2 regions of the Mycobacterium sp. NPDC051804 genome follow, and region 2 is predicted to be linked to the other one. Evidence: predicted binding sites of a transcription regulator. Region 2 holds the regulator's gene; the other holds the start of a gene.

Region 1 (16,029 bases), on a different contig from region 2:
CCACAACGAAGCGAACCTGACCAGAAGTTCCTACATCCCTGTAGGCGGTTGCCTATTCGGCGGGCAGCCCCGCCTCGATCGCGGCGGCCTGCTGCTGCGCGATGTCCTGCGCTTGCTCCGGCGGAATCGGGTCGTTCGGTGCGCTCTCGAAGTTCAGCGACGTCAACGCCTTGCCCTGGGTGAACAAGATGACGGTCACCGCCTTACTGCCGTCAGGCGAGGTGCCAATCGCCATCACACCCTGATCGCCGACCTCGACAGGCTCGGGCGCACCGGTGGTCACCTGGTTCATCGTGGCCGAATTGCTCTGGAAGTTGGAGTCGGCGGCAGCGACATCGGGAAAGACGAGGATGGTGTCGATGATCTGCCGGTGGCCTTCAGGCGATGAATAGACCTGCGCAGCACCGGGATTGCCGCCCGGGTTCAACTGCACGCCGCCCGGAGTCTGGATGTCGGGGCCGATGTCCGTCGGCGGAAGGAGAAGAGCGCCGTAGTCGCTCGGCTCCGCGGCGGGTGTGCTGGCCTCCGCCGAGGTGGTCTCCTCCGACGTGGTGGCCGCAGCGGAGGTGGTCGTGGACGTAGCCGAGGTCGACGACTCCGACGACGAATCGTCCGACTTGCTGCAGCCGGACGCGGTGACCCCAATGACCAGAGCTGCTACGGCCAAGCTCGTAGCGGACAAACGTACGATCTCCATGGATTTCCTCTCGGAGTGGACGGCCCTCGGCTGGACCGGCGGATACAGATCTACAGCACCGTCAATAGATTTACTATCCCGATTGCGAAATCGGCCGCCCGCGTGTCGGGTGAACACGCGACGGTTTTGTCGCACATCCGCGAGGCATTGAGCGCGACGTCACATCAGCCCAAGAGGGTGTGTTAGCTAACCTATATTTTCGTAGTCAGTTGTCCACGATCTGACCTAGGATCGATCCGTGGCCACCCGCACCCAAAGCACCGATCCCCGCGCCGAACGCGTCCGGGCCAAGTTGATCGATGCGGCGTTCGCGCTGGCGCATGAACGCCCGGTCGATCAGCTCACCGTCGGTGATCTCGTGGCGCGGGCCGGCGTCAGCAGGCAGGTCTTCTACCGGCACTTCTCCGACCGCGACGATGCGATTGCTTCATCGTTCGCCATCGCCTTCGCGGCAGCGACCGCCGATCTGGACGCTGAACCGAGAAACCGGATCCTGCGGATTTTCGGGCTCGCCGCCGAGCATCGCGCGATGTACCGCAACGTCGTACCGAGCGCGGTTGCTCAGCGGGTAATCGCGGCGTTCCGCGCCGAACTCCTCCCGGCATGTGAGGAGTTGGCCGCCCGGGCGCTACCCGTCGTCGGGGCCGCCGCAGGCCTTGAACCCGGCGCGGTCAGCCGCTTCCTGGTGGGTGGATTCCAGGAAGTACTTCGGTCCTGGATGGAAGACCCCGGCGAATCGGGCCAGGCCACCGATCTCCTCGGCCGGGTGACCGTCGCCCTCGACACCGTCGACGCGCTGCTTTCGCGCCCCGACGTCACGACCTGAAACAGAAAGGATCCGCCGTGGGCAAGCACCACGCTCCCCTCCTCGAGACAGCCGATATCCGGCCCTCCCGCAGAGACATTCGCAACATGGCCTTGGTCATGGCGGCGCTCGCGGTATTCGTCATCGCGATGATCGCCAGTTATTCGGGCGCCTTCGCCAAACCGACGCTGCACCACCTGAACGTCGCCGTCGCCGCACCACAGCAGCTCGTGGACGGTATCCGCGGGCAAGACGCACTCGGCGTCACGCAGGTCGCCGACGCGGCCGCGGCACGCGATCAGGTCTTCGGCCGCAAGACGGACGCCGCGTTCGTCGTCGACGCGCCGGGCCACCTCGACATCTATGTCGCCGGTGGCGGCGGCCGAAGCGTCGCGACCGCGGCCGAGACTGTCGGGCGTGGCATCGCCGCCAAGGCCGGGCTGACAGCGGACGTCACCGACGTAGCCCCGACCAACGCGGCCGACCCACAGGGCACCGTCGTGTTCTACGCCGTCATCTTCCTGTCGATCGGCGCCTCAGTGGGCGCCACGATATTCGGACGAATGATGGGGAGCGTGCACAAGCCGTCCACATTCGCTTGGCGCACATTGAGTCTCGTTGCCTACTCCGTCGTGCTGGCAGGTGGTGTGACGCTGTATGTCGACGTCGTCCTCGGCGCGCTCACTGGACACACCTGGCAGGTGTTCGGCGCCCTGTTCGTCTACGCGATGGCGGTCGCGGGAGCAGTGACCGGCGTTGCGGCAGCGTTCGGCACCATCGCCTCTGCGGCGCTCACGGCGTTCCTCGTGATCGTCGGCAACGCCGCCGCCGCAGGCCCGGTCGGCAAGCCACTGTTGTCCGGCTTCTATACGACGTTCAACGCGATCGTGCCCCAGGGCTCCGGCGTCGCGCTGTTGCGCAGTGTCGAATACTTCGGCACGAACGGCGCACTGGCCCCGCTCGCCACCCTGCTCGGCTGGGCCGCGGCCGGCGGCGTGCTGGCCATCTGCGCCGCCATGATTCGGACGCGAGCCTCCCGACCGGTCGCCCATCCGTAAACTCATCGGTTGTGGCCATCGACGACCATGATCTTGAACGCCTAAGCCGTTGTGTCGAACTCGCGCGCGAGGCACTCGACAGCGGTGACGAACCGTTCGGATCGATCCTCGTCGATGGCGAGGGTCAGGTCGTCTTCGAGGACCGCAACCGCGTCAAGGACGGCGACCGCACCCGCCACCCCGAGTTCGCGATCGCTCAGTGGGCCGTCGGAAAGCTGACGCCCGCCGAACGCGACCGCGCCACGGTCTACACCTCCGGCGAGCACTGCCCCATGTGCGCGGCGGCGCATGCCTGGGTCGGCTTGGGCCGCATCGTCTATGCGACATCGTCAGAACAGTTGACCCGGTGGCTGGCCGAATGGGGCGCGACACCGCCTCCGGTGGCACCGTTGCCGATCACCGTCGTCGCGCCGCGTGTCGCGGTCGACGGCCCGGCGCCCGAATACGCCGACGAGATGAAGGCACTCTACGAAGCGAAGTTTCGACCGTGACCGAGTCATCGAACGCAACAGAACCGGCCTGGGTCGAGCACGTGATCTGGTGGCAGGTCTACCCATTGGGCTTCGTCGGCGCTTACCCTGCCGACCCAGCTCCGACCGCCGACGAGCACCGGCTGCGCCGCGTTGTCAACTGGCTGGACCACGCCATCGCTCTCGGCGCGTCCGGGCTGGCGCTCGGACCGGTATTCGCATCCCGCACGCATGGCTACGACACCACGGACCATTACCGGATCGATCCGCGGCTGGGCGACGACGGCGACTTCGATCACCTGGTCGCCGAAGCACGCGGCCGCGGGCTGCGGATCCTGCTGGACGGTGTCTTCAACCACGTGGGCACCGACTTCGCCAATACCTCGTGGTTCCGTAAGCGGCGCAACGGTTCTGACTTCGACACGTTCGAGGGCCACGGCGACCTGATCGCCCTCGATCACGACAACCCCGAGGTGATCGACTACGCCGTCGACGTCATGACGCACTGGCTGGGCCGCGGCGCGGACGGCTGGCGACTGGACGCCGCCTACGCCGTTCCGGACCGGTTCTGGGCACAGGTCCTCCCCCGCGTGCGCGCTGCGTTTCCCGACGCCTGGTTCGTCGGTGAGGTCATTCACGGCGACTATTCGGCGCGGGTGGCCGACAGCGGCTTCGACTCGGTGACACAGTACGAACTGTGGAAGGCGATCTGGAGCGGCCTCAACGACGGGAACTTCCACGAACTCGACTGGGCGATGTTCCGGCACAACGAATTTCTCGACACTTTTGTGCCGATGACATTCGTTGGCAATCACGACGTCACCAGGATCGCCAGCCGACTGGAGAACACCCGACACCTGGCGCACGCGCTCGTCGTCCTGCTGACGACCGGAGGCACGCCAAGCGTCTACGCAGGCGACGAGTCCGCCTACCGAGGCATCAAAGAGGAGCGGTTCGGCGGCGACGACGCGGTGCGGCCCGAATTCGGTTCTCCACCAGAGGGTGTCGATCAGCTGGGGTACGACGAGTTCAGGCTGCACCAGTATCTGATCGGCTTGCGCCGACGGCATCCGTGGCTGCACACCGCACGCACGTCATCGCTGCAACTGGCCAACCAGCAGTACATCTACCAGTCGCGCAACGGCTCCGATGCGCTCGTCGTCGCACTCAATATCGACGACAAGCCGCTGCGGGTCTCGCTGCCCGAGATCGGCTTCGACCAGGGCACGATCCTCGCCGGCTCGGGGGCGCCACCGCAGGACGTCGTCGCCACGACCGAGGTCGAGCCGCACGGCTGGCTCATCATCGCGCCAACTGCTCAACAGTGAGCTCGTCCTCCACGCCGTCGTAGAGCCGGTCCAGCACCGCACGGAACTCGGCATTGTCCGCGGTGGCGCGGGCGAACAGTGTCATCGACGATCGCACCTTGAGGTTGTCGGGCCATCCGAAGATGTCGTCGGCCGTCGCCCCCTGGATGCCGGCGACCACCTGCGCACATTCCCGAAGGCGGGGGCCGAGCATCGGATGGTCGAGGTACGCCTTCGCCTCGGCCAGCGACGTGATGCCGTACCGGATCGCCGTGGAGCTACGGCCGAGGCCCTGCAGTTGGGGGAAGACGAACCAGATCCAGTGGCTGCGTTTGCGTCCGCCGCGCAGTTCTGCGAGCGCTGTGTCGTACGCGCGGTCCTGGGCGTCGACGAAGCGCTGCAGATCGAATGGATCGTCCGATGACAACATTTTGCCTACAGCCCCCTCTTTGACCAGTTTCGCAAGCTAGTGTTTTCGATTCAATGACGACATCCAGCGATCCGGAATCGCCCGCTCCGACGACGCCGACCAAGAGACCCAGAAATCTGCGGCTGCCCGTCGCGTCCAGGGTCAGCATTCAGTCGAAACTCTTGATGATGCTGCTCGTCACGAGCGTCCTTTCGGCGGCTGTGGTCGGCGCGATCGGGTACCAATCGGGTCGATCCTCGCTGCGGGAGTCGGTGTTCGACCGCCTGACCGAGATTCGTCAGTCGCAGAGCCGCCAGCTGCAGGAAGGCATCGGAGATCTCAAGGATTCTCTGGTGATCTATTCGCGTGGGGCCACGTCGACTCAGGCGATCCAGGCGTTCACAGCCGGCTTCGACCAACTCAACGGCGCGAACATCAGCCCGGCCCAGCAGCAGTCGATCATCGACTACTACACCGATCAATTCGCCCCGACGAAAAAGAAGGCCGGCGAGGAGATCGACGTCGATGCGGTGCTGCCGAACACGAATGCGCAGCGCTACCTGCAGGCGTATTACACCGCGCCGTTCTCGGTCTCGGAGTGGGACAAGGCCATCGCCTTCGACGATGCCGGCGACGGCAGCGCGTGGTCGGCCGCCAACGCCCGGTACAACGACTTCTTCCGAGAGATCGTCACGCGCTTCGAGTTCGAGGACGCGTTGCTGCTCGACACCCGGGGCAACATTGTGTACACCGCGTACAAAGGTGTGGACCTCGGCACCAACATCTTCACCGGACCGTTCAAGGGCGGCCCGCTGGCCACCGCGTACACCAAAGCGCTTGATTCGAACACCGTCGATTACGTCGGCCTGACGGACTTCGGTGAGTACGAGCCGGCGGACGAACCGACCGCGTGGTTCCTGTCGCCGGTCGGACCGCAGGGCCGGGTCGACGGGGTGCTGGCCCTGCAGTTCCCGATCTCCAAGATCAATCGCCTGATGACGATGAACCGGAAGTGGGAAGAGTCCGGCATGGGTAAGACGGGCGAGACGTTCATCGTCGGCGACGACGACCTGATGCGGTCGGATTCGCGGCTGTTCCTCGAAGACCCCGAGGCCTACAAACGCGACGTCGTCGACGCCGGCACGCCGCCCGATATCGCGCAGGAGGCGATCGACCGGGGCGGTACGACGCTGATCCAGCCGGTGCCGACGGATGCCACCAAATTCGCCCAGCGCGGGCAGTCGGGCACGCTGATCGCCGAAGACTATCTGGGTCACGAGACCTTGCAGGCATACGCCCCCGCCAACATCGAGGGCCTGCGCTGGAACGTGATCGCCAAGATCAACACGTCGGAGGCATTCGCCCCGGTCTCAGCGTTCACCCGCACGCTCGTGCTGTCGACGGTCGCGATCATCTTCGTGGTCTGCCTGGCCGCGATGCTGCTCGCGCGACTGTTCGTACGGCCCATCCGCCGCCTGGAATCCGGCGCCCAGAAGATCAGTTCCGGCGACTACAACATCAACCTGCCCGTGCATTCGCGCGACGAATTCGGTGACCTCACCGTCGCGTTCAACGACATGAGCCGCAACCTCACCATCAAGGAGGAGTTGCTCGCTGAGCAGCGCCGTGAGAACGACCGGCTCATGTTGTCCCTCATGCCCGAGCCGGTGGTGCAGCGGTACCGCGAGGGCGAGGAGACCATCGCGCAGGATCACCACGACGTCACGGTGATCTTCGCCGACGTCGTCGGTCTGGACGCCTTGTCTTCGGATCTCAGTTCCGATGAGTTGCTCACGATCGTCAACAAGCTGACACGCCAATTCGATGCCGCCGCAGAGAATCTCGGTGTCGAACAGGTGCGAACCCTGCACAACGGCTATCTGGCGAGTTGTGGACTCAGCGTGCCGCGACTCGACAATGTCAGGCGCACGGTCGATTTCGCGATCGAGATGCAACGCATCATCGAGCGGTTCAACGCCGAGACCGGACATGACCTGAGCCTGCGTGCCGGAATCGATACCGGCACGGTGACGAGCGGTCTGGTCGCGCGGTCCACGCTCGCCTATGACATGTGGGGGTCGGCGGTGAACCTGGCCTATCAGGTGCAGAGCGGTTCGCCCCAACCCGGTGTGTACGTCACCTCCGCGGTCTACGACACTATGCGCGACAGCCGCAAGTTTGTGTCCGCGGGCGTGATCACCGTGGATGGTGAAGAACAACCCGTCTGGCGGTTGGCGCAGCAATGAGCAGCATTTTCGATTCGGGATGGTTCTACTGGGCCGTCGGCGTGGCCATCGGCTTTCCCGTCTGCCTGGTGCTCCTGACCGAGTTGCACAACGCTCTGCTGCGCCGCAACAACGCACTGGCCCGTCCCGTGCATCTGATCCGCAATTACGTCCTGCCGCTCGGTGCGCTGCTGATCCTGCTGGTGCAGGCGATCCAGGTCAACGGCGAGGCGACGCCGGTGCGTGTGGTCGCGACGGTGTTCGGTTTCGTGGTGCTGGTCTTGCTGCTGTCGGGTCTCAACGCGACGATGTTCCAGGGCGCTCCGGAAGGCAGCTGGCGCAAGCGAATCCCGTCGATCTTCCTCGACGTGGCCAGATTCGCGGTGATCGCCGTCGGCCTCGGCATCATGCTGGCCTACATCTGGGGCGCGAACGTGGGCGGCCTCTTCACCGCACTTGGCGTGTCGTCCATCGTGCTTGGCCTCGCTTTGCAGAACTCGGTGGGCCAGATCATCTCGGGCCTGCTCCTGTTGTTCGAACAGCCGTTTCAGCTGGGCGACTGGATCGACGCACCGAGTGCACGGGGCCGGGTCGTCGAAGTCAACTGGCGGGCAACGCATATCGATACCGGCGCCGGCATGATGATCATGCCCAATTCGGCGCTGGCGGCCGCGTCGTTCAAGAATCTCAGCCGGCCGGCCGGCACCCATACCCTTGGCGTCACCACCGTCTTCTCGGTGGACGACCCACCCGACGACGTCATCAGAATGCTGAACCAGGCGGCCGCGATGCTGCCGCAGGTTCGGCCGGGCGCGACACCGTCCAGTGTCCGGTCAGGTTCCCTGGAATACAGCACCGGAATTCCGCTGCGCTCCCCCGCCGATGACTTCGCCGCCAAATCACAGTTCCTGCGCTGGGTCTGGTACGCATCGCGGCGAGCCGGCCTGCACCTCGACGAGGCGGAAGACGAATTCGCGACGCCGGAGCGGGTGGAGACCTCGTTGCGGATCATCGCTCCGACGCTGCGACTGAACCAACAGGACCAAGAGGATTTGCTCCACCGGGTCCGCCTGACGCGCTACGGAGCTGACGAATACCTCCAATACTCCGGCCAGGTCCCGAAGCGGATGACGTTGATCGTCAACGGGAAAGTCCGGCTTGCGGCAACCGACAATGCGGGTGGCATGGTTCCCGTCCGGACACTGGAGTCCGGCGATTTCCTCGGACAGACGGCGCTGACTCTCGAACCTGTCACCGCGGCGGCGTATGCCCTCGAGGAAGTCACCGTCCTGCGGTTCGATCGCGAGGTCATCGAGGATCTGGTGGCCAAAAAGCCGGTGCTGCTGCAGGATCTCGGACGGGCGATCGAAGAGCGACGCGAGAGCCTGCGGCGCGCGCTGGCCGCCACACAGGACTGAGTCGCAGATGAAGCGCCGACTGCCACGACCCCAGGAATTGGCAGCGCTGCTGCAGTTTCGCAAGCCCGACCTGAACCTCACGCGCCGCCGTCTCGACCGCGCGCTGACCATCGAGGATCTGCGCCGCATTGCCAAACGCCGCACGCCCAAGGCGGCGTTCGACTACACCGATGGTGCGGCCGAGGAGGAATTGTCGCTGGCGCGAGCACGACAAGCGTTCCGCGACATCGAATTCCACCCCACCATCCTGCGTGACGTCGCCAGGGTGGACGCCGGGGCGACCGTGCTCGGCGACCGGGTGGCCCAGCCCTTTGGCATCGCACCGACCGGATTCACCAGGCTGATGCAGACCGAGGGCGAGATCGCGGGTGCGCACGCCGCCGCCCGCGCGGGCATCCCGTTCTCGTTGTCCACCCTGGGCACCAGCTCGATAGAAGAGGTTAAGTCTGCAAACCCACACGGGCGCAACTGGTTTCAGCTGTACATGTGGAAGGATCGGGACCGGTCGATGGCGCTGGTCGAGCGAGCTGCGGCCGCGGGCTTCGACACGCTGCTCGTCACGGTCGACGTGCCCGTCGCGGGGGCCCGCCTGCGCGACACCCGCAACGGTATGTCGATTCCGCCGGCATTGACGGTGCGCACCGTCCTGGACGCGGTTCCGCACCCCCGCTGGTGGTTCGACCTGCTGACCACCGAACCACTCTCGTTCGCCTCGCTCGACCGGTGGCCCGGCACGGTCGCCGAGTACCTGGACACGATGTTCGATCCGACCGTGACCTTCGACGACCTGGCCTGGATCAAGTCGCAGTGGCCGAACAAGTTGGTGGTCAAGGGAATTCAGACTCTCGAGGACGCCAAGTCGGTCGTCGACGTCGGAGTGGACGGCATCGTGCTGTCCAACCACGGTGGCCGCCAACTCGACCGCGCGCCGGTCCCGTTCCATCTACTGCCACGCGTTGCCGCAGAGCTTGGACGCGACACCGAGGTTTTGCTGGACACCGGCATCATGTCCGGTGCGGATATCGTGGCGGCGGTCGCGCTGGGCGCGCGGTTCACGTTGGTCGGCCGCGCCTATCTGTACGGACTGATGGCTGGCGGCGAGGCGGGCGTCGACCGGGCTATCGCGATCCTGTCAGGCCAGGTCAGCCGCACGATGGCGCTTCTCGGCGTGAGGTCACTCGACGAATTGGAACCCCGGCACGTGACACAGCTACGCCGTCTCGCTCCCGGCGTGTCGTAGTCCTACGCTCAATCACTTCAGTCACATCATCCACACTGGCCACACCACAAATCCGCTGTTCCTGAGTCCGCGCCGAGTCGGAATCGTTAGCCAACCGCGATATCGCAACCGGGTGTCGAGCCGCCGAACTCGCCCGGTCCACGTGTTTCATTACGCAGGCAGAGCAACGGCAAAGGCTTTGCGCCAGGTAATGAAAGGTGGGTTGGTTGCCGTTATGAAGGTCAGTGAGAGGTTTCGGAGTAGTAAGTGGTTGCGCAGACTGGCGGTGAGTGCCGTTGCGGCGGCGACTCTGCCCGGGCTGATCGGCTTCGTCGGGGGTTCGGCGACGGCTGGTGCGTTCTCCCGGCCCGGTCTGCCGGTCGAGTATCTAGATGTGTTCTCCCCGTCGATGAATCGCAACATCCGGGTGCAGTTCCAGGGCGGCGGCCCGCACGCGGTGTACCTGCTGGACGGCCTGCGCGCGCAGGACGATTTCAACGGCTGGGACATCAACACCCCGGCGTTCGAGTGGTACTACCAGTCCGGTCTGTCGACCGTCATGCCCGTCGGCGGCATGTCGAGCTTCTACACCGACTGGTATCAGCCGTCACGGGGTAACGGCCAGGACTACACCTACAAGTGGGAGACGTTCCTGACGAACGAGCTGCCCGCGTATTTGGAAGCGAACAAGGGTGTGTCGCAGCTCGGCAACGCGGTGGTCGGCATCTCGATGGCCGGTGCCACGGCGCTGACGTACTCGATCTATCACCCGCAGAAGTTCATCTACGCCGCATCGCTGTCGGGCTTCCTGAACCCCTCCGAGGGTTGGTGGCCGATGCTGATCGGTCTGGCGATGAACGACGCCGGCGGCTACAACGCTGAGAGCATGTGGGGCCCGTCCTCGGATCCGGCGTGGAAGCGCAACGACCCGATGGTCAACATCAATCAGCTGGTGGCGAACAACACCCGCGTCTGGATCTACTGCGGTTCCGGTACGCCGTCGGATCTGGACACCAGCGGTGGCGGCGGCAACATGATGGCCGCACAGTTCCTCGAGGGACTGACGCTGCGCACCAACGTCAGCTTCAAGGACAACTATGTCGCAGCTGGTGGCAGCAACGGTGTGTTCAACTTCCCGCAGCAGGGAACGCACAGCTGGGGCTACTGGGGTCAGCAGCTGGAGATGATGAAGCCCGATATCCAGCGGGTCCTGGGGGCGCAAGCTACCGCCTAGTTCCACCCACACAGGGAGCCTGCCGTAACCCCCGAACGGCAGGCTCCCTGCCATTTGTGGAGCGATTTGTGCACGTTTTGGAGCGCTCACCGCTCCTTTTCGTGCACAAACTGCGTCGGGGAACAAACCCACCCCTCCCAAGGTTGAGTCGGTCTGACTGAACTTTGGAGGAATAATGGCTGAAGCCAAATCAGTGCCGGTGTTGTTCCTGAACGAATCGATCGTGCTGCCGGGCATGGTTGTGCCGATCGAGCTGGACGACGCGGCCCGCGCCGCCGTCGACGCAGCACAGGCCACCGAATCCGGTGAGTTGCTCATCGCTCCTCGCCTGGAAGACCGGTACGCGTCCTACGGCGTGCTCGCGTCGATCGTGCAGGTCGGCCGGATCGCGGGTGGTAATGGAGCCGCCGCGGTGGTGCGCGGCACCAAACGTGCGCACATAGGCGCCGGCGCCAACGGCCCCGGTGCGGCGCTGTGGGTCGAGGTGACCGAGATCGAAGAGCCGGAGGCGACGGAAGAGATCCGTGCCTTGGCCGCGGAGTACAAGAAGCTGCTGCTCGCGATGCTGCAGCGCCGCGAAGCCTGGCAGATCATCGACTTCGTCAACCAGCTGACCGACCCGTCGGCACTGGCCGACACGGCCGGGTACGCGTCGTACCTGACGCAGGTTCAGAAGCGCCAACTGCTCGAGACCCCCGATGTCGGCGAACGGCTGAAGGCACTCATCGAGTGGACCGGCGATCATCTCGCGGAGGTCGAGGTCACCGACAAGATTGCCGACGACGTGCGCGAAGGCATGGAGAAGACGCAGAAGGAGTTCCTGCTCCGTCAGCAGCTCGCGGCCATCCGCAAGGAGCTGGGGGATTCGGACGACGGCACAGGGTCTTCCGATGACTACCGGTCCAGAATCGAGGCCGCCGACCTGCCGGACAAGGTCCGCGAAGCCGCGCTGCGCGAGGTCGGCAAGCTGGAACGCTCCAGCGAGCAGAGCCCCGAAGGCGGGTGGATCCGAACCTGGCTGGACACCGTGCTGGACCTGCCGTGGAACGTCACCACCGAGGACTCCACCGACCTGAAGTCGGCGAGGGAGATCCTCGACGCCGACCATCACGGCCTCGAGGACGTCAAGGACCGCATTGTCGAGTACCTGGCGGTTCGTGCTCGGCGCGCCGAGCGCGGGATGGCCGTCGTCGGCGGTCGCGGGTCCGGCGCCGTCATGGTGCTGGCCGGTCCCCCGGGTGTCGGCAAGACCTCGCTGGGCGAGAGCGTGGCGCGGGCGTTGGGCCGCAAGTTCGTGCGCGTCGCCCTTGGCGGTGTGCGCGACGAGGCCGAGATCCGTGGTCACCGTCGCACCTATGTCGGCGCGCTGCCCGGCCGCATTGTGCGTGCGATCGGCGAGGCCGGCTCGATGAACCCCGTCGTACTGCTCGACGAGATCGACAAGGTCGGCTCCGACTACCGGGGCGACCCGAGTGCGGCACTGCTCGAGGTGCTGGACCCAGCCCAGAACCACACGTTCCGCGACCACTACCTCGAGCTGGATCTGGACCTGTCCGATGTCGTGTTCCTGGCGACGGCCAACGTGATCGAGAACATCCCGTCGGCGCTGCTGGACCGCATGGAGTTGATCCAGATCGACGGCTACACCGAGGACGACAAGGTCGCGATCGCACGCGACTTCCTGCTGCCGAGACAGCGGGAAAGGGCGGCCCTCACCGATGATGAAGTCGAGGTCACAGATGCCGCGCTGCGCAAGATCGCGGCCGATTACACCCGCGAGCCGGGTGTGCGGCAGTTCGAGCGACTGCTGGCCAAAGCGTTGCGCAAAGCCACCACGAGGCTGGCGGCGGCCGACGAAGCGCTCGTCATCGACGAGCCCGATCTCGTTGACTACCTGGGCCGTCCGCGGTTCCTGCCGGAGTCGGCGGAACGCACGGCGGTGCCTGGTGTGGCGACCGGGCTGGCGGTCACCGGCCTCGGCGGCGATGTGCTCTACATCGAAGCCGGCGCGACTCCATCTTCCTCGGGCGAGGGGTCCTTGCAATTGACCGGTCAGCTGGGCGACGTCATGAAGGAGTCCGCCCAGATCGCGCTGTCCTATGTGCGGGCCCACGCCGAGCAGCTGGGCGTCGACCCGAAGGCACTTGATCGCCGGATCCACGTCCACGTGCCCGCTGGCGCGGTGCCGAAAGACGGTCCTTCGGCAGGCGTGACGATGGTGACGGCGCTGGTGTCGATGGCGACCGGGCGCCAAGTGCGCTCCGACGTCGGCATGACCGGCGAGGTGACGCTCAACGGCCGGGTGCTGCCCATCGGCGGCGTCAAGCAGAAGCTGTTGGCGGCGCAACGAGCCGGTCTGTCAACGGTTTTCATCCCCCAGCGCAACGAGGCCGACCTGGATGACGTCCCAGCCGACGTGCTCGAGTCGCTGGAGGTCAAGCCGATGGTCGACGTCGCGGACATCATCGTGCAGGCGTTGGTGCCTGCAGAGCAGGCGGTGACCGCCGCCGCCTGACGCAGCGTGTAACGCCATGGCGCGAATTCCGCCCGAATCGCGCCATGGCGTTACGGTCGTCGCATGGCCTACGACGAAGACCTCGCTCACCGTGTCCGCGAGCTCATCGCAGGAGAGCGCGGTGTCGACGAGAAGCGGATGTTCGGCGGGCTCGCGTTCCTCATCGGGGGCAACATGTCGGTGTGTGTCAGCGGCCAAGGCGGGCTGATGGTCCGGGTGCCGCGCGACGACACGGACCAGCTGCTGGCGCGCGACCACGTCGAACCGATGATCATGGCCGGCCGCGAGACACGCGGCTGGTTGCGGGTATCCGTGGAGGGTGTCAAGACCAAACGCCAGCTGCAGGGCTGGGTGAACCGTGGCGTCGACTACGCAAAGAGCCTCCCGCCCAAGTAGCGAGATACGCATCGGGACCTCCGGCTGGTCATACAACCACTGGGCCGGCGTCCTGTACCCGCCCGGATTGCCTGTCGCGAAGCGGCTGGCTGTCTACGTCGAAGAGTTCGACACCGTCGAACTGAACGCGAGCTTTTACCGGTGGCCGAAGGACGCCACCTTCGAGGGCTGGCGACAGCGACTCCCGGACGGCGTCACGATGTCGGTCAAGGCCCAGCGAGGCCTCACGCACTACAGAAGGCTGCGCTCGCCGGAACCGTGGGTCGAGCGGTTCGAGCGCAGCTGGACCGCGCTCGGCGACCGACGCGAGGCGCTGCTCGTTCAACTGCATCCCGAGCTGGAACGCGACGACAACCGACTCGTCCATTTCCTCACTCTGATGCCCGACTGGATTCCGGTGGCCATGGAGTTTCGGCACCCCTCGTGGGACGACGACGCCGTTTACGCGCTACTGGAGAGCCACGATGCCGCGTACGTGGTGATGAGCGGCGCCGGCCTGCCATGTGTCCCCAGGGCGACGAGCCGCCTGGTGTACATCCGCATGCATGGACCCCCGCAGGACTCGATCTACGCAGGCTCCTATACCGGTGATGAGCTGCGCGAATGGGCCGACAGGATCACCGGCTGGCACCAGGAGGGACGACGGGTGCTGGTCTACTTCAACAACGACCTGGGCGGACACGCAATCCACAATGCGCGGACACTGAAAGACCTGTTGGCCTGATCCATCAGACCTCGTCGCGAGTAAGCTCAGGTGACATGACAACGTCGTCGACATTCGCCATAGTGGGCGGCGGCCTGGCCGGAGCAAAGGCCGCAGAAGCATTGCGTGACAAGGATTTCGACGGGCACGTGGTGCTATTCGCCGCAGAGGAACACCTGCCCTACGAACGTCCCCCGCTGTCGAAGGAGTTTCTCCTCGGCAAAAAGCAGTTCGGGGACTTCACGGCCGCACCGTCGGCCTGGTATCGCGACCATCACGTCGAGTTGCAACTCGGCACCGAGGTGTCCGCGATCGACCCCGATGCCCACACCGTGTCCCTGCCCGACGGGACCGCCGTCAGCTACGACAAGCTCCTGCTGGCGACCGGGTCCACTCCCCGCCGGCCACCGATTCCCGGCGCCGATGCCGACGGCGTGCACTACCTGCGCACGATCGACGACGCCCAAGCCCTGAACTCTCTTCTGGCAGAAGGTATTTCGCTGGCGATCGTCGGCGCCGGATGGATCGGCCTCGAAGTCGCCGCGGGTGCTCGCGAACGCGGCGCGGACGTCACCGTCGTCGAAACCGCGGACGTGCCGTTGATGGGCGCGCTCGGGCGCGAGGCCGGTGAGATGTTCGCCGTCATGCACCGCGACCACGGCGTGGATCTCCGACTCGGCGCCACGGTCGACGAGATCACGACGTCGGAAGGCAGGGCGACCGGGCTCAAGCTGGGCGACGGTTCCACCGTCGTCGCCGACGCGGTACTGGTTGCGGTCGGAGCGGCCGCCAACATCGGGCTGGCCGAACACGCGGGCCTGGCCACCGGTAACGGCGGCGTACTCGTGGATGCGGCGTTGCGAACCAGCAATCCCGACATCTTCGCCGTCGGCGACATCGCCGCGGCCGAACATCCGGTGTTCGGCACCCGGATCCGCACCGAACACTGGGCCAACGCACTCAAGCAACCCGCTATCGCGGCGGCGGGAATGCTCGGTAAGCCGCAGGAATACAGCGAACTGCCCTATTTCTTCACCGACCAATACGACCTCGGTATGGAGTACGTCGGGCACGCGCCCGATTACGACCGGGTGCTGTTCCGCGGCGACGTGGCCGGCCGCGAATTCACGGCGTTCTGGCTCGACGACGCGAACCGGGTGCTCGCGGGGATGAACGTCAACATCTGGGAAGGGCTCGATGACATCAAATCGCTGGTCCGGTCGCGGGAACCGGTCGATCCGGAACAGCTTGTCGGCGCATAGGTGAACGTGCGCACACTTCTCATGGCGGTGGCCGCTGTCGCGGTGCTTGCTGCCGGTTGCTCGGGCGGGACCATCACCAACACCGACGAGTCGCATACAGAGGCGGCGCCCCGCGGCGCACCGCCCTCAAGCCCGGCGCCGAGCAACAAGCACCTGGTGAACGCGTTCGACTACGTCGCGTACCCACCGGCCGGGACGAGTTACTACTTCACGTCACCGAGCGGAACCTGGGCGTGTGCGATCATCCCGCGGGTGAAGGAGGGATGTCAGTCCGCCGAAAATTGGCCGTCCGCCATGGGCATTGCCGGCGA
Region 2 (16,029 bases):
CGCGCGCATCGTCTCCATCGACACGTCGGCGGCACTCGAGGTCCCCGGCGTGCAGCGGGTGTACACGTGGAAGGACGTCCCCCGCAAGCGTTTCAGCACAGCCATCCACACCGATCATCTGGTAGATCCCGACGACACCTACATGCTCGACAACGTCATGCGGTTCGTGGGTCAGCGGGTGGTGGCGGTGGTCGCCGACTCCGTCGGTGCCGCCGAGGAGGGTTGCCGCAGGGTCGCGGTGGAATACGAGATCCTGCCCGCGGTCTTCGACCCCGAGGAGGCGATGGCCGACGGCGCACCCCAATTACACTGCTACGACGACCCGTTCGCGCACGACAAGGCGCGCAACATCTTGCTGGAGCTGCACGGCGAGGTAGGCGACGTCGCGGCCGGATTCGCCGCGGCCGACGTAATCCACGAGGGCACGTACTTCTCACCCCGCGTCCAGCATGCCCACCTCGAGACGCACGGTTCGATCGCCTGGATGGACGACGGCCGGTTGCACGTGCGCACCAGTTCGCAGTCGCCGTCGGTCGCGAAACTCAAGCTCTCCCACCTGTTCAACCTTCGGCCCGACGAGCTGAGGGTGTTCTGTAAGAGGGTCGGCGGCGGGTTCGGCGGCAAGCAGGAAGTCATTTCCGAAGACCTTGTGTCGCTGGCGGCGCTGGATCTCGGCAGGCCCGTCTGCTGGGAATACACCCGAGAGGAGGCATTCACGACGGCCTCACCGCGTCACCCGATGAAAGTCACCGTGAAGCTCGGCGCGAAGGACGACGGCACGCTGACGGCCGTCCAGTTCCGCAACGTCTCCAACACCGGGGCCTACGGCAACCACGGCGGCGAGACGCTGTTTGCCGGCGGCGCCGCCCTCATGCAATACCGCTGTCCCAATAAGAAATTCGACGGCTACTCGGCGTACACGAACACCGTGCCCAGCGGTGCGCTACGCGGATACGGCATGACCCAGCCCTCGTTCGCGGTGGAGTCCGCGATGACCGAGTTGGCGATCGCACTGCACATCGATCCGCTGGAACTGCGTCGCCGCAACGTCATCCAGCCGGGTGATGCTTTGGTGGCGATCGGTGAACATCCCGAAGATGTGACGTTCACCGAGGACGGCCTGACCGCCTGTATCGACCTGGTCGACGAGGCACTGCGTCGCAGACCCGAATCGCAGGACCTAGGGCCGGATTGGCTGCTCGGTAATGGGACAGCAAGTTCCATCCACGAAACCGCCCCGCCAACCGACCATGTGTCCGAGGCCTGGGCCACCCTGCGCGACGATGGAAGCTACGAGATCGCGGTGGGAACGGTCGAATTCGGCGAGGGTACCTCCACGGCGCATGTGCAGATCGCAGCGAGCGTGCTCGGCACCACCACATCTCGGATCCACCTCGTGCAATCCGACACCGACAGGACGGGTTTCGACACCGGCGCGTTCGCGAGCGCGGGCCTGTTCGTCTCGGGCAACGCCGTGCAGAAGGCGGCGACCGCGCTGCGTGACAGCATCCTGCAGTTCGCCGCTCGTCATGTCGGCGTCGATGTCGGGTCCTGTTCGATGGACGACGACGGGGTGTCGTGTGGCGATACCAGGCTGACGCTGACCGACGTGTTGGATGCTGCCCGGGCACGCGGGAGGCGGTTCACCGTGGCTCGCAAGGCCTATGGCTCGCCGCGCAGCGTGACATCCAACGCGCACGGCTTCCGTATCGCCGTCCATCGCGTCACCGGCGAGATCCGCATTCTGTACAGCGTGCACGCCACCGATCCGGGAGTCGTGATAAATCCGCAGCAGGTCCGCGGACAGATCGAGGGCGGCGTGGCGCAGGCGATCGGCTTCGCACTCACCGAGAACTTCCGTGTCGACGAGAACGGGGTGATGGTCAATCCGAACCTGCGCAACTACCGCATCCCTACCTACGCCGACATTCCGCGCACCGATGTGCTGCTCGTCGAAACCCATGATTCGGTCGGACCGATGAGGGCGAAGGGCATTGCCGAGTCGAACGTCAACCCGGTGGCACCGGCATTGGCCAACGCGCTCCACGACGCCACCGGCGTCCGGTACCGCGAGCTGCCGTTCACCCCGGATCGCATTTATCGTCGCCTGATCGAAGGGACACGACCATGACCGGGACCGCTGACACCTCGGCCACGGTCATCATCGGTCAGCGCGTACGGCCTGGACGAGAACAGGCTTTCGAGGCATGGCAGTTGAACATGAACCGTGAGGCCGCCAAGTATCCGGGCTTCATCGGGGCAGAGATCAATCGGCCCACCGCGGTCCAGAGCGACTGGGTCAACGTGTACCGGTTCGACTCGATCGCCCATGTTCAGGCGTGGCTCAACAGCGCCACCCGCCAGGAGCTGCTGCTCGATGCGGAACAGTATTTCGAAGGACCGGGAACCCAACAGATCGTCGGCGGCGGTGGCCGGCGGACGGACCCACTGGTGACCGTCGTGGTGACCCATCGGGTCGATCCGGCCGACGTCGACGAGTTCTTGGCCTGGCAAGAGCGACTTCGGTTGGCGGAAAACGCATTTCCGGGCTTTCGTGGTACAGAGCTGTTCCGTCCGGTGGAAGGCGCCCAGGAGGAGTGGACGGCGCTGTATCGCTACAGCACCGCCGACGATCTCGATCGCTGGCTGATTTCGAACGAGCGTAAGGAACTTCTCGCCGAGGGTGAGAAGTTCAAAGACTACCAATCCCGGACGGTCGACAACTCATTCGGCAACTGGTTCGCCTTCGACGACAAGGGTGCCGAAGCGCCTCCTCCGTCGAACTTCAAGTCGTCTGTCGCCGTGTGGGTCGGTGTCTACCCCGCTGTGGTGTTGATCACCCTGGCGCTGTGGCCGTTGAGGTTGCCGATGTGGATCAACCTGTTGATCGGAAACCTGTTGTCCAGCTTGGCACTCAGTTACTTCGTGATGCCGCATTTTGTCAATCCGCTGCTCAAGAACTGGCTGCGGCCGCCGCCCGATGTTTCCGTCACCATTTCCAACTGGCGTGGATTCGCACTTGTCTTCGCCGTTATGACGATCTTGAGCACGGTCTTCTACATCCTGACGCGAGTGGTTCTACATCTGCACTAGCGTCCGGCGAGTGGAGCCGTTCCGGTCGACACCTTCGGCAGCGTGGTGAGCAACTTCGGTACCACGGTCGTCGCGTCCGGCACCGAACGCTCGAAGCCGTATTTGCGGACCTCCTGACCGCCGGGAGCCGTCCCTGCCACGATCAGATCTGCTCCGTAGACCGTGCTGCTCGTCGCAACCGTAGCGCCGCCGGGAAACGGTGCGAAAGAAGCGATCTCAGCATACTCGATGTTCTCCTCGTGATGGTTCGGGCTCTCCAGGTACATGCTCGGCTGTCCGTCGAGCTTCGACCCCGTCGACCACACCCGCACCGTGCCTGGCCCAGCGAGCTGGCTGGTGATGATGCTCATGGCACCGCCTTCGCCGCCCGCGACCCAACCCGTGGACAACGCGACCCCGTCCTTGTAGTTCTCGTCGTAGGCAAGGAAGTTCGACGTCATCTTCGGCTCATTGGGTTTGGCGGCGTGCTCGGTGGCGGTGCCGTCGGCCTGAGACCGTGCGGTCGGCGTATAAAGGTCCCACCGGAATGACTTGATCAGGGGTGCCTCCCCGGGACCCGGCGCGGTCACGATCGTCTCGCGACCCGAACCGAATTCGACCATTCCGGTGGCCAGCGTGACCCCGGCCTGCGATCCGGGATAGGGCGTGAACGCGGAAAACACGTCGGGCTCCTTGCCCGCCTCGGACGGAAGTTTCGAGGTATACACCTTAACCTGCGATTCCGTTCCCGGCCCCGTGCCGACAATGATGTTGTCGGCCAGCGAATTTCCGTCGATGTCGGCTCCCGCGACCGTAACACCGCCCTTGAACTCGGACTCGAACGGGGCGAATCGCGTGATCTCGGTCTTAAACAGCCCGAGGTTGGTGTCGTTGCCGTCGTACACGACCACCTCAGGTGATGCGTCCTTACCGGTGCCCGCGACCAGATCGAGAATCATGTCGCCGTTCACGTCGGCCATCGCCACCGACGGCGTGCCCTCGAAGTCCGGGAATGGGACTACGGTCTGTAATACCTTGTCGCCGTTGCCATCCCGGATCTGAACCGAAGCCGGCCTACCGCCCGATCCGGGTATCGCCACGGCGTACGTCGACACCTCGGGAATGACGTTGATGGTGGCCATCAGACCGTTGTCCTCGTGGTTGAGTCGATGGCAGTGGATCACATAGGTTCCGGCGAACTCCAGGAACTCCTGGCGTAGGGTCAACGTCGCCGGCGTGCTCACGACGTGCTGATCGTTGAAAATCGGTGCGGGGACGTTGACGTTGTCGAGGCCCCACGGCTGCACGCCTGTCTTGCCCCGGTTCGGATCGTCAATCGACATCACCTGAAAGTCGTTGACGTGGATGTGCATTGGATGCGCATCGTTGTTCATGTTGATGATCTTCCATTCCTCAACCGAGTTGAGGCGTGGCTGAATCAGCGAGACGTTCGGAAATCCGGCGGGTTTGAACTGGTAGATGACGGCCTTCGGGTCGTTGTTGCTCGCGATGTTGCCACCGATGGTATCGGTGATCGTCATCTCGCGGGTGACGGCAGGGGTCATGACAGACGTGTCCACGAACGAGGTGTACGCGTCGAGGTTCTGGCCCGGCTCGAAGGCCGTCGTCTTCCCTTCACCACTGGTGTCCTGTGTGGCGCGAATCAGCGTTTGGGTCGGGAATACGAAGAAGCCGTCGGCGAAGGCCATGTACTTAGGGTCGACGGTGAGGGTGCCCAGCACGGCTGGCGGGTTCTCGGTGCCGTTGTTGGTATACAGCACACCGGGATTCACGAGTGGCTTGGCATTGGGGTCCGGCGGGAACTCCAGAACCAGGTCGCCTTCCTTCGGCATCGTGACCGCGATCGCGTAACGCGACCCGGGGGGCACGCTCAGCGTGGTTCCGTCACCGTAGACCGGCCTGCCGACCTGGGTGTAAGGATTGCCATCCTGTCCGACGATCGCGAACTTTGGATGGTTACCGGTCGCCGTCTCGGTCAATCGCAGTGTCATGTAAGCGATGTCGCTGATGTTGGCGACCGTCCAGATCTCCGTCTGGCCGGGCTTGATCTTCAGCTCAGGCTGGAACTGGCCGTTGATGGTGAACTGCACATCGCGCTGATTCTCCGGCAGGTCAGGGTTCTCGGCGACCTTGGTCGTCGGGCTGTCGAACTTCATCAGGTTCGAGGGGATGAACTGGGTCTGGCCCCGATTGTTCTTCGGCGACAGCGGTCCGGACCACCACGGTGTCAGATACTGGGCGCCCATGGTGGTTTCGGCGATGTTCACCGGTGCCAGGCTGGGCTGGTACGTACCGTCGGCGAGTTCGTCGCCTTCGGGCGGTTGGAGGGTACTCGCCCACTGTGGCCAGCTGTAGTTGTTGAGCTGGTGCCCCTTGCCGATGCGGTCGAACACGTAGTTGTACTGAATCGCCATGGTGCGGATGGGAATATCGTTCTGTGTGACCAGTGGCAGATTGCCGTCGGGACGGCCGATTTCCAACAGACCGGCCAATCCGGCGTACGTCTGCTGCGCCGTCATTGTGTGCCGGTGGCTGTGGTACCAGTACAGCCCATTGGGCATGTTCGTGGGCACGTCGTAGGTGAAGGTGTTGCCCATCCCGGCCGGAATCGACAACAGCACGTTGTCGGCGTTGCCCGACGGGCTGATGTGCAGACCGTGGGTGTGCAGGTTCAGCGGGGACTCTTTGAGAGGTGGCGGATAGAGCGGCACCTCGCCGCCCTTGGGAGTCATGGCGGGGTCGTAGAAATCCTCGATTGTCAGATTCTCAAGGTCGTTGTCGTAGTGGACGATCAGCTTCTCGCCGGGGTCGACCCGCAATGTCGGCGCGGGATAGAGGTTGTCACCCTTCGTCGATCCGTCCGACGCCGTTCCTTTGATGAGGTCGTAGGAGAAGATCAGGAAATTGGTCACCGGCTCGGAGACCGTGTCGAGGTTGACGGTGCCCTGATGCGCCGACAGCCGAACCTCGAGTACGCCGTCCTTGCTGGAGAGCCGCACGGGTTCCTTGAACGGGGCGGGCTTGCCGTCGAGCCCCGCGTTCACTCCGGCCTGCGGCGCGGGCGCCTCCTTCTCACGCGAGCACGCCGCCGTCATCGCGGCGATCAACGTGACGACCAAAAATAGGCCAACGAGTACGCGAAAACGGGGGCGCCGCGGCATGCGCAGATGCTAACGGCAAATTTGCTGGAATGTGCCCGACCCGGCACCTCAGGTGGCGGTCTCCTGTGCGGACAGCGCCATCCACTGGCCGTTCTGCAACTCGAAGACATCGGTGAATCGCTCGACAGCCATCACCTGGCCGTCCTGGAGCAACGTGTTGACCCCGTGGATCACCGCGGTGTTGCCCGAGATGTCGACGATCTGATCGGACGGGTTCATCGTGAACGGCAGCGGCGTCGTGCCGGCGATCTCCTCGGCCCGAGTGATCAGCCGGCCTTCGGAGTTGACGTGTTTGAAGGTCGGGCTCAGGATCGCCTCGATGGTTGCGACGTCGCCGGCGGTGATTGCCGTCAGCCAACGCACCTCCTGGCGGAGCACATCGGCGCACGGCCCCATCTCGAGCGGCAGCGGAGCCCCCGTCGCCGCGTCGAAGCAGGTGTTGGCGGCACTGGCCGACGCGGGTGCATACAGAGCGAGGGCCGAAAAAGCGATCAAAAGCGTCAGCCATCGCTTCATAAGAACAGTCCCCTTCATCAATGATTGCTAGGTTGCTTGTCGAATGATGCGACGAAAGGACGAGCATTGGCGGGCGATTGGGGATCAGTGCTCGTCGAGCTCATACCGCTGGCGCTCGTCGTCGCACTCTCACCGGTATCGATCATCCCCGCGGTACTCGTGCTACAGACGCCCCGTCCACGACCGGCGGGATTGGCATTCCTCGCGGGTTGGCTAATCGGACTTGCCGCGCTGACGACCATCTTCCTGCAAGTGTCGGGGCTCGCCGGCGGCCACCACGGTAAGCCTCCGAGCTGGGCATCCTGGCTGCGCATCACGGTGGGGGCGGCCCTAATCGTGTGGGGTGTCTACAAGTGGCTCAACCGCAACAAGTCCGAACACAGCCCCAAGTGGATGCGGAGCATGTCCAAGCTGACACCGGCACGTGCGGGGGTGACAGGACTCGCGCTCACGGTCATCAATCCGAAGGTGCTGTTCATCTGTGCCGCAGCGGGTTTGGCGATCGGTACGACGAGGCTGGATGGCACCCGGCTCTATCTCGCCGTGCTTTGGTACGTCATGGTCGCGGCTTCAACAGTTGCGCTGCCGATCCTCGCCTACGCCGTATCGGGCGACCGCCTCGATCCGCTTCTGGTACGGGTCAGGGACTGGATGGACCGCCAGCACGCCGTGCTCATCGCGGCGATCCTGGTCGTGATCGGTCTGCTGGTGCTGTACAAGGGAATTCACGGCCTGGGCCTCTTATAGCGCGGGCAATCCCAACTCGTCGGCGTCGGCGGTCAAGTAGCGGGTAACCGTCGGCGCGATCAGCCGGACCACATCGTCGTCGGGCAAGGTCGCCAATGGCGCCACCCTCATGACGTAACGCAGCACCGCCGCCCCGACGAGTTGACTCGCTGCGAGCATCGAGCGCAGCCTGGCCTGTTCCCCGCCACCGAGCACGCCAGACACCGCTGTCAGCACATAGTTCTGCATGAAGGCGCGGAATGCGTCATGGGCATCGGAGTTGGACGTGGCCGACTGCAACATCGCGACCATGCTGGGACCGGTGTCGGGAGCCTCCCAGATCCGCAGGTACGTCCGCACCATGCGGGTGCCGATATCAGGATCCTCGTCGGGACCGCCGGTCAGCGCGGCGACAAGCACAGCCGGATCGATGATGAGCCGGAGCGCCTCGCGGAACAAATCGGCCTTCGAGCCGAACAGGTACAGCACCATCGACGGATCGACGTGGGCGTCGTCGGCGATCGACCGCAGCGTCGTCTTCTCGTATCCCTCTGCGGCGAACCGCACCTTCGCCGCCGCCAGCACAGCCTCGCGCGACACCGGATCTCCCTGGCGTCTTCCCCGACGCTTCGTCGTTTTAGCTGGTGAAGGCATATAACGACAGTAGCATTTCACTGACTGTTGAAATTCACGCCGACCCGGGATACGCTTTCGTCGGCATTAATTCAACGATTAGTGAAAAGAGCGTTCAATGAGCACCGAGACACTGCCCCGGCACACCCATCACGCATCAGCCGGGCACGAACCTCCGGCGGCGCTCCGGGCTACCGGCATCGTCGTGGCGCTCACTGTCGCGCTGGCGATCATCGCGATCGCGTTCGCGCTGCCCGCCGCCCGGACCGCACCGCACGACGTGCCCATCGGCATCGCCGGCCCGCAGGCGGCCAGCGGCCAGATCTCCGCAGCCCTGGAGAAGCAGGCACCGGGCGCCTTCGCTATCACCTACTACCCGGGCGAGGCCGCACTGCGGGACGCGATCCACAATCGCGACGTCTACGGCGGTATCGCTTTCGGCCCCGACGGACAACGCTTGCTGATCGCCACTGGCGGGAGCCCGATGGTCGCGCAGCTGCTGACGCAGATCGGCAATGGCATCGCCCAGCAGGCCGGGGTACCGATACACACCGAGGACCTCGCACCGCCGACGACCGACGATCCACGCGGCGTCGGACTGGCCGCATCCGCGCTGCCGATCACCCTGGCCGGACTACTGCCTGCCATCGCCTTGTTGTCAATGCTCAAGCGTGAGGTGTGGACCCGGTTCACCGCCACGGTGGTCTTCTCGGGGGTGGCGGGCGTGTCGGTCGCTGCACTGCTCAAGTACGTGTTCGGCTCCGTCGATGCAAACTTCTGGGGCGTCGCCGCCGGACTCTCGCTGGGAGTGATGGCGATGGCCTTGTTCATCCTTGGGCTCGGCTCGCTGTTCGGCCGGGTCGGCCTGGCGCTGGGAGCGTTGTTGGCGCTGCTGCTGGGCAACCCGCTATCGGGGCTGAACAGCGCACCGGAGATGCTGCCCGCCGGCTGGGGCCAATTGGGGCAATGGTTGCCGCAGGGTGCCAATGCCACACTGCTGCGGTCGACGGCGTTCTTCGAGGGAGCAGGCGGAGCGCTGCCGATCGTGGTGCTGACCTGCTGGTCGCTGCTCGGTGTGGCGCTCGTCGTGGTGGCAGCGCTTACTATCGAACGGCGTGGGACTCGATGATCGGGACGCGCTGCGCATATTGCGCGACACCGTCGACCCCGCACTCGGCTCCGACGCACTGATCCGTCGCTTCTACACGCGCTGGTTCGCCATCGACATGTCGGTCCGCGACCTGTTCCCCCCGGACATGACGGCTCAACGCAGCGCCTTCGCCAAGGCGGTGACGTGGCTGTTCGGTGAACTCGTCGAGCAGCGGGCCCAGGAGCCGGTGGCGTTCCTCGCGCAGCTGGGCCGCGACCATCGCAAATACGGTGTGACACAACGGCATTACGACAGCCTGCAGGATGCCCTGCTGACGACGCTTCGCACTCAACTGATCGAACAGTGGGACGACCGGCTCGCCGAGGCCACCAGCGACGCGGTCGCGTTGCTCGTCGGGGTGATGCGAGGCGCCGCGGACGCCGAGAAGGGTCCGCCCTACTGCGACGGCACGGTGATCGAACTCATCCGCGCTACCAGGGACGTCTCGGTGATCCGGCTGCAACTGGACCGTCCGCTCTATTACCACCCGGGCCAGTACGTCACCGTCCAGGTGCCGCAGTGGCCGCGGCGGTGGCGCTACCTGAGCCCGTCCATTCCCGCCGACCGCGGAGGCGGTATCGAGTTCCATGTCCGTTCGGTGCCCGGCGGCATGGTGAGCCCGGCGATCGTCGGCGAGACCAGACCGGGCGACCGGTGGCGGGTGTCGAACCCGCACGGCGCGATGCACATCGACCGCGACGGCGGCGACGTGCTGATGGTGGCGGGCGGCACCGGCCTGGCGCCGCTGCGGACGCTGATCATGGATCTCACACGTAAGGCCGTCAACCCGCGAGTCCACCTGTTCTTCGGCGCCCGCTATCCATGCGATCTCTATGATCTGAAAACGCTGTGGCAGGTCGCGTCACAGAACCCGTGGCTGTCGGTGACGCCGGTGTCGGAGTACAGCACCGATCCGCCGTGGGCCACCGATTTCCCCGATGTGGCGCCCCCGCGCGGTCTGCACGTCCGCCAAACGGGAACGCTGCCCGAGGTCGTCACCAGGTACGGCGGTTGGGGCGACCGACAGATCCTCATCTGCGGTAGCCCGGAGATGGTCGCCGCCACCAAGGCGGCATTGCTCGCCAAAGGTGCTCCGGCCGAACGGATCCAGCACGATCCGCTCGCCTGACCCCTAATATGTGATCATGATGCGCGCGGCACGGATGCACGGATACAAGCAACCTCTGCGGCTCGAAGAGATCCCGATCCCCGACATCGGGCCGGGCGAGGTCCTCGTCAAGGTGGGCGGTGCGGGCATGTGCCGCACGGACTTTCAGCTCATCGACGGGTACTTCGGCACCGATATGCCGATGCCCGCAACCCCGGGACACGAGATCGCCGGAACGATCGACCGGGTCGGTGCGGGCGTGCCCGCGGCGGCCGGGCTGTCGGAGGGCGACCCGGTGGTGGTGTTCGGCCCGCTCGGTGACGGCTCGTGCCGCCAGTGCCACCGCGGCAACGAACACATCTGCAACCAGGGTCACTGGATCGGTTTCGGACCGCACGGCGGTTATCAGGAGTACGTGCCCGTCGCCTACCAACAGCTGATAAAGGTCAGCGGCAACCTGTCGCCGCTGTCGCTGGCGCCGCTAACCGACGCGGGCCTCACGCCGTACCGGGGTTTGAAGAAGCTGCGCGCCGCCGGAGTCCTCGGTCCCGGCACGGTGCTCGCGGTAATGGGCATCGGCGGCCTCGGCGCCTACGGCGTGCAGTACGCGAAGCTGCTCGGAGCGGGTGCGACCGTCGTCGCGCTCGCCCGGAATCCCGAAAAGCTGGCGCTGGCAACGGAAAACGGTGCCGACCACACCATCAATATCCGGGACAAGTCCGACGATCAGGTGCGCGACGCGCTCGAAGAGGCCACCGGCAAGCGTGAGTTCGACGCGGTGATCGAATGCGCGGGTGCCGAGGAGAGCATCCGGTTGGCCTTCTCACTGCTGGCGACCGAGGGTGCTGTTGCGTCGGTCGGACTGGTGGGCAACCGGGTGGACATCTCGCTGTTCCCGTTGGTCAGCCGGGAGTACACACTGTTCGGGTCGTTCTGGGGCAACTACACCGACCTGACCGAGGTGGTCGCGCTCGCCGAGGCGGGCAAGATCAAGGACTCGGTCACGCAAGTCAACTTCGAGGACGTCAACGACCATCTCGATGCGCTGGGCCGCGGCGACTTCGTCGGGCGCGCGGTCATCGTCTACTAGACGGGTACCCGCCGCCACAGTTCGTCGAAGGCGATGCTGTCGAAGAACGCGGTGCCCTTGACGATTCGGTCGCCCGCGAACGTCAGATACCACGTATAGGTGTTGCGGTAGGGCACGCCGTCACGGGCGGTGGCTTTGCCGTCGAAGAACACGATGACGGTGTCCCCGTCGGCATAGATCTCGCGGACCGTCGGCTTCAGCGGGACGGACAAGCGCTCGTTGAACTGTCGGATGACGTTGCTCAGGAAGTCCTGCTTGCCGTGGTACACCCGCGACGCCACCGAATTGCCGACGACCTCCCATGTGACGTCGTCGGCGATCGCTGCGAGCGGGCTCCCGGTGCCGTTGGCCCACGCCTCGAATCCCGAGCGCACCGCCTCGAGGTTGCGCGTCTCGCGGTCGTCGTGCATGGCAGGATCGTAAGTCATGCCGAAATTCGAGCCCGTCATTCTTCGCGATCCGTCGTCCGCCCTAACGGGCACCTTCGTACCGGCGGCCGGCCTCATCGGCACCTCACTCGCCGACGGCGACGACGAGTTCCTCGGCCAGCGTCGCGGGCTGGAGGCCTACGTCAGCGCGGGCAAGACGATGGGCATTCCGATCCTGTATCCGTGGGCAAACCGGTTGAGCGCCAGCGAGTATGAGAGCGACGGCATCGCCGTCACCCTGACCCCCGGCAAGGGCGGCGTCCGCGCCGACGACCACGGCCTGCCCATCCACGGAGTGCTCGCCGCCTACCCGGGTTGGGACGTCACGGCGCAGTCCGAGAACACGCTGGCGGCAACCGTCGACTTCGGAGCGAGCCCGGAATTGCTCGCGGCGTTCCCGTTCCCTCATGTGCTCACGCAGAGCATCACGCTCGCCGACCGCACACTCACGATCGAGACCACTGTGACGCCGACAGCGTCGGCTCCGGTGCCGCTGTGTTTCGGTTATCACCCGTACTTCACGATTCCGCGTGTGCCACGCGACCAATGGCGGCTCACCACACCGGAGATGCGGCATCTGCCGGTGGATGACCGCGGCATCCCGAACGGGGAGCACGAAGACTGGACGGGCGGTGCCCAGTCGTTGGAGTCCGTGACATACGACGACGGCTTCGACGAGGTACCCGCCGGCGCGATGTTCTCGCTTGCCGGCGGCGACCGTCGGGTCGATGTCACGTTCGAGGCGGGTTACCCGGCCGCGCAACTGTTCGCTCCCGGCACGGACAGCCTGGTCGCGATCGAGCCGATGGCCGCGCCGACCGACGCGCTGCGCCGTGGTGACTACCGCAGCGCGCTGCCCGGACAGCCGGCGACGCTGCGGTTCTCCGTCAAAGTCACCTAGCGCTTGTTGCGCGGCTGCCAGACCACCAGGGCTGTGCTTTTGGACCTGGGTTGTGAACGCAGTTCGTCGATCTCGCGCGCCATCTCCTGCAGGCGAGCCTGCAACGCCTCGACCTGATTGGTCAGCTCGATGATCCGCTTGATGCCCGCGAGATTGACGCCCTCGTCCTGCGACAGGCGCTGAACCTCACGGAGCAGATCGACGTCGTGCTGCGAGTAACGCCTACCGCCGCCGGAGGTGCGCTCCGGGCTGACCAGCCCGAGCCGGTCGTACGTGCGCAGTGTCTGCGCATGCATACCGGCCAACTCCGCGGCGACCGAGATCAGGAAGGTCCGCGCTTCGTTGTTGGCTCGCTTGCTCATCACGCACCGGCCCAGTTCGCTCTCGGGTCGAATCCGCTGGCCCGTTCGGCTTTCGCGTAGGCCTCCAACGCTTCAGCGGCCTCGCCCTCGACGTCCGGCGGCACCGCCACCTTGACGGTGACGAGCAGGTCGCCGTGACCACCGGAACGCTTCGGAACACCTCGGCCGCGCACCCGCAGGATGCGGCCGTCCGAGGTGCCCTTGGGCACGCGGACACCGACCTTGCCTTCCAGCGTGGGCACCGAAAGCGTTGTCCCGAGCGCCAATTCGTGGAAGCTGACCGGAACGCTGACCGTAAGGTCGTCGCCGTTGCGGCCGAACACCGTGTCCGGTTTGACGTGCACGGTCACGTACAGGTCACCCGAGGGAGCGCCACGCAGCCCGGCTTCGCCCTGGCCGGCCAGCCTGATGCGCTGACCGTCCTCGACGCCCGGTGGGATCCGCACGTTGATCGTGCGGGTCCTGGTGGTCACACCGGTGCCCTGACATTCGTCGCACGGGTGCTCGATGATCGAACCGCTGCCCCGGCACTCGGTGCATGGTTCGGAAAATCCGAACGCGCCCTGGTTGCGGTTGATGACACCGGACCCGTTGCAGTTCGGGCACACCTTCGGGCTGGTACCCGGCCGTGCCCCACTGCCGTGGCAGTTCGTGCACGGTGCGGGACTGGTGAGCCGCAACGGCATCATCACGCCCTTGGTGGCCTCCAGGAACGACAACTCGGTCTCGGTCTCGAGATCGTTGCCGCGCCGTGGCCGGCTCGGTCGCGGCTGTTGTGCCCCGCGCCCGAACAATCCGCCGAACAGATCGCCGATGTTGGCACCGCCGGTCTGGCCGGCCGCATCGAACAGATCGTTCAGATTGAACTCGCCACCTTCGGTGCTGAACCCACCGAAGTTTCCGCCACCTCCGCCACCGAAGCGACCACGACCGAACCCGCCGTTCGCGAAAAGCCTTCGCGTCTCGTCGTATTCCTTGCGCTTGGCCGGATCCGAGAGAACTTCCTTGGCTTCAGACACGGCCTTGTACCGGTCTTCGGCCGCCTGGTTGCCGGGGTTGCGGTCGGGATGGTTCTGCGCGAGCAGCTTTCGGGCCGCCCGCTTGATGTCCTGTTCGCTGGCATCGGAGGCGACGCCGAGCTCCTTGTAGAAGTCCTTTTCGACCCATTCACGCTGGGCCATACCGCGTCACCTCCTTACGGGGTCTAGTTGTCGTTTGATTGTGGAGCCTCTGGCGAGGCTGAGTCGGCGTTATCGGCATCGGGCACGGTGTCGACGACGCCCACAAGGGCGTGCCGCACCACCTGGTCGCCGACCTTGTAGCCGCGACGCATGACGGTTCCCACAACGGGGTGGGTGCCATCGCCCTCGTGCTGCACGGCCTCGTGCAGAGCGGGGTCGAAGTCGTCGCCTTCGTCTCCGAAGCCCGAAAGGCCGAGTCCCTCAAGGGCGGTCGCGAGCTTGTCGGCGACCGACTTCAGGGGTCCGGACTCCAGGTCCCCGTGGTTGCGCGCGCGGTCGAGATCGTCGAGCACGGGCAGCAGCTGGGTGACGATGGTGGCCTTGGAGCGTTCGGCGATGAGTTGCTGGTCGCGCAGTGCCCGCTTGCGGTAGTTGTCGTACTCCGCCTTGACGCGCTGCAGGGTGGACTTCAGCTCCTCGACTTCCTCGCTTCCCGCCACCGGGCCCGCGCCCGGCGCCGACCCGCTGGGGGCCGGGCCGGACGCGGATTCACGGACCTCGCCGGTGTCAGGATCGATGCGCCGCTTGTCGGTGACAGTCACCGGCTCGTGCGAATCGTCTTGGCTCACTTGCGCTCCTGGTCATCGTCATCGACAACCTCGGCGTCCACGACGTTGTCGTCGGCAGGGCCGGCCGCCGACTCGCCACCGGGGGCACCCGCGGACTGCTCGGCCTGAGTCGCCTCGTAGAGCGCCTGACCCAGACCCTGGGCCTCCACGCCGAGCTTCTCCATCGCGGACTTGATGGCCGCGATATCGGTGCCCTCGAGCGCGGACTTGGCCTCAGCGACCGCGGAGTCGACCTTGTCCAAAGTGTCCGCGGGGATCTTCGATCCACCTTCGGCTTCACGCTGTTCGGAGACGATCTTCTCGGTCTGGTAGACCAGTGACTCCGCCTGGTTGCGGACGTCGGCCTCCTCGCGACGCTTGCGGTCCTCCTCGGCGTGTGCCTCGGCGTCCTTGATCATCTGGTCGATCTCCTCCTTGGAGAGGCCGGAGCCCTCCTGGATTCGGATCGTGTTCTCCTTGCCGGTGCCCTTGTCTTTGGCGGTCACGTGCACGATGCCGTTGGCGTCGATGTCGAACGTGACCTCGATCTGGGGCACACCGCGCGGAGCCGGCGGAATGCCGGTCAGCTCGAAGCTGCCGAGCAGCTTGTTGTGCGCGGCGATTTCACGCTCACCCTGGAAGACCTGAATCTGCACCGACGGCTGGTTGTCGTCGGCCGTGGTGAAGGTCTCCGACCGCTTGGTCGGGATCGTGGTGTTGCGCTCGATCAGCTTGGTCATCACGCCGCCCTTGGTCTCGATACCGAGGGACAGCGGGGTGACGTCAAGCAGCAGAACGTCTTTCACCTCACCCTTGAGCACACCGGCCTGCAGCGCGGCACCCGCGGCGACAACCTCGTCCGGGTTGACGCCCTTGTTGGGCTCCTTACCGCCGGTGAGTTCCTTCACCAGATCGGTCACGGCGGGCATACGCGTCGAACCACCAACCAGCACGACGTGATCGATGTCGGACACCGAGATACCGGCGTCCTTGATCACCTGCTGGAACGGCTGGCGGGTACGGTCCAGCAGATCCTGTGTGATGCGCTGGAATTCGGCACGCGTCAGCTGCT

What was found. Region 2 encodes HspR, which represses chaperone genes until heat shock. Its sites were predicted from a motif close to ANNTGAGTNNNNNNNACTCANNT; they were not measured.
Region 1: the regulator HspR is predicted to act here: its motif matches at 10,984-11,006, upstream of lon (endopeptidase La).

The regions. Positions count from the first base shown of each region.
Region 1 is NZ_JBITCD010000003.1:200,932-216,960, reverse strand. It holds gene ACIA48_RS12150 (hypothetical protein) at 53-697, opposite strand; gene ACIA48_RS12145 (TetR/AcrR family transcriptional regulator) at 936-1,523, shown strand; gene ACIA48_RS12140 (hypothetical protein) at 1,541-2,560, shown strand; gene ACIA48_RS12135 (nucleoside deaminase) at 2,572-3,051, shown strand; gene ACIA48_RS12130 (alpha-amylase family protein) at 3,048-4,358, shown strand; gene ACIA48_RS12125 (DUF1810 domain-containing protein) at 4,333-4,767, opposite strand; gene ACIA48_RS12120 (adenylate/guanylate cyclase domain-containing protein) at 4,821-6,992, shown strand; gene ACIA48_RS12115 (mechanosensitive ion channel domain-containing protein) at 6,989-8,389, shown strand; gene ACIA48_RS12110 (alpha-hydroxy-acid oxidizing protein) at 8,397-9,629, shown strand; gene ACIA48_RS12105 (esterase family protein) at 9,844-10,842, shown strand; gene lon (endopeptidase La) at 11,018-13,357, shown strand; gene ACIA48_RS12095 (TfoX/Sxy family protein) at 13,421-13,753, shown strand; gene ACIA48_RS12090 (DUF72 domain-containing protein) at 13,758-14,477, shown strand; gene ACIA48_RS12085 (NAD(P)/FAD-dependent oxidoreductase) at 14,513-15,718, shown strand; gene ACIA48_RS12080 (hypothetical protein) at 15,719-16,029, shown strand, end outside.
Region 2 is NZ_JBITCD010000001.1:901,548-917,576, reverse strand. It holds gene ACIA48_RS04420 (molybdopterin-dependent oxidoreductase) at 1-2,131, shown strand, start outside; gene ACIA48_RS04415 (antibiotic biosynthesis monooxygenase) at 2,128-3,093, shown strand; gene ACIA48_RS04410 (multicopper oxidase family protein) at 3,090-6,254, opposite strand; gene ACIA48_RS04405 (nuclear transport factor 2 family protein) at 6,303-6,770, opposite strand; gene ACIA48_RS04400 (GAP family protein) at 6,837-7,517, shown strand; gene ACIA48_RS04395 (TetR family transcriptional regulator) at 7,512-8,150, opposite strand; gene ACIA48_RS04390 (ABC transporter permease) at 8,248-9,258, shown strand; gene ACIA48_RS04385 (FAD-binding oxidoreductase) at 9,245-10,408, shown strand; gene ACIA48_RS04380 (NAD(P)-dependent alcohol dehydrogenase) at 10,425-11,477, shown strand; gene ACIA48_RS04375 (nuclear transport factor 2 family protein) at 11,474-11,905, opposite strand; gene ACIA48_RS04370 (aldose 1-epimerase) at 11,904-12,806, shown strand; gene ACIA48_RS04365 (heat shock protein transcriptional repressor HspR) at 12,803-13,168, opposite strand; gene dnaJ (molecular chaperone DnaJ) at 13,168-14,349, opposite strand; gene grpE (nucleotide exchange factor GrpE) at 14,373-14,978, opposite strand; gene dnaK (molecular chaperone DnaK) at 14,975-16,029, opposite strand, start outside.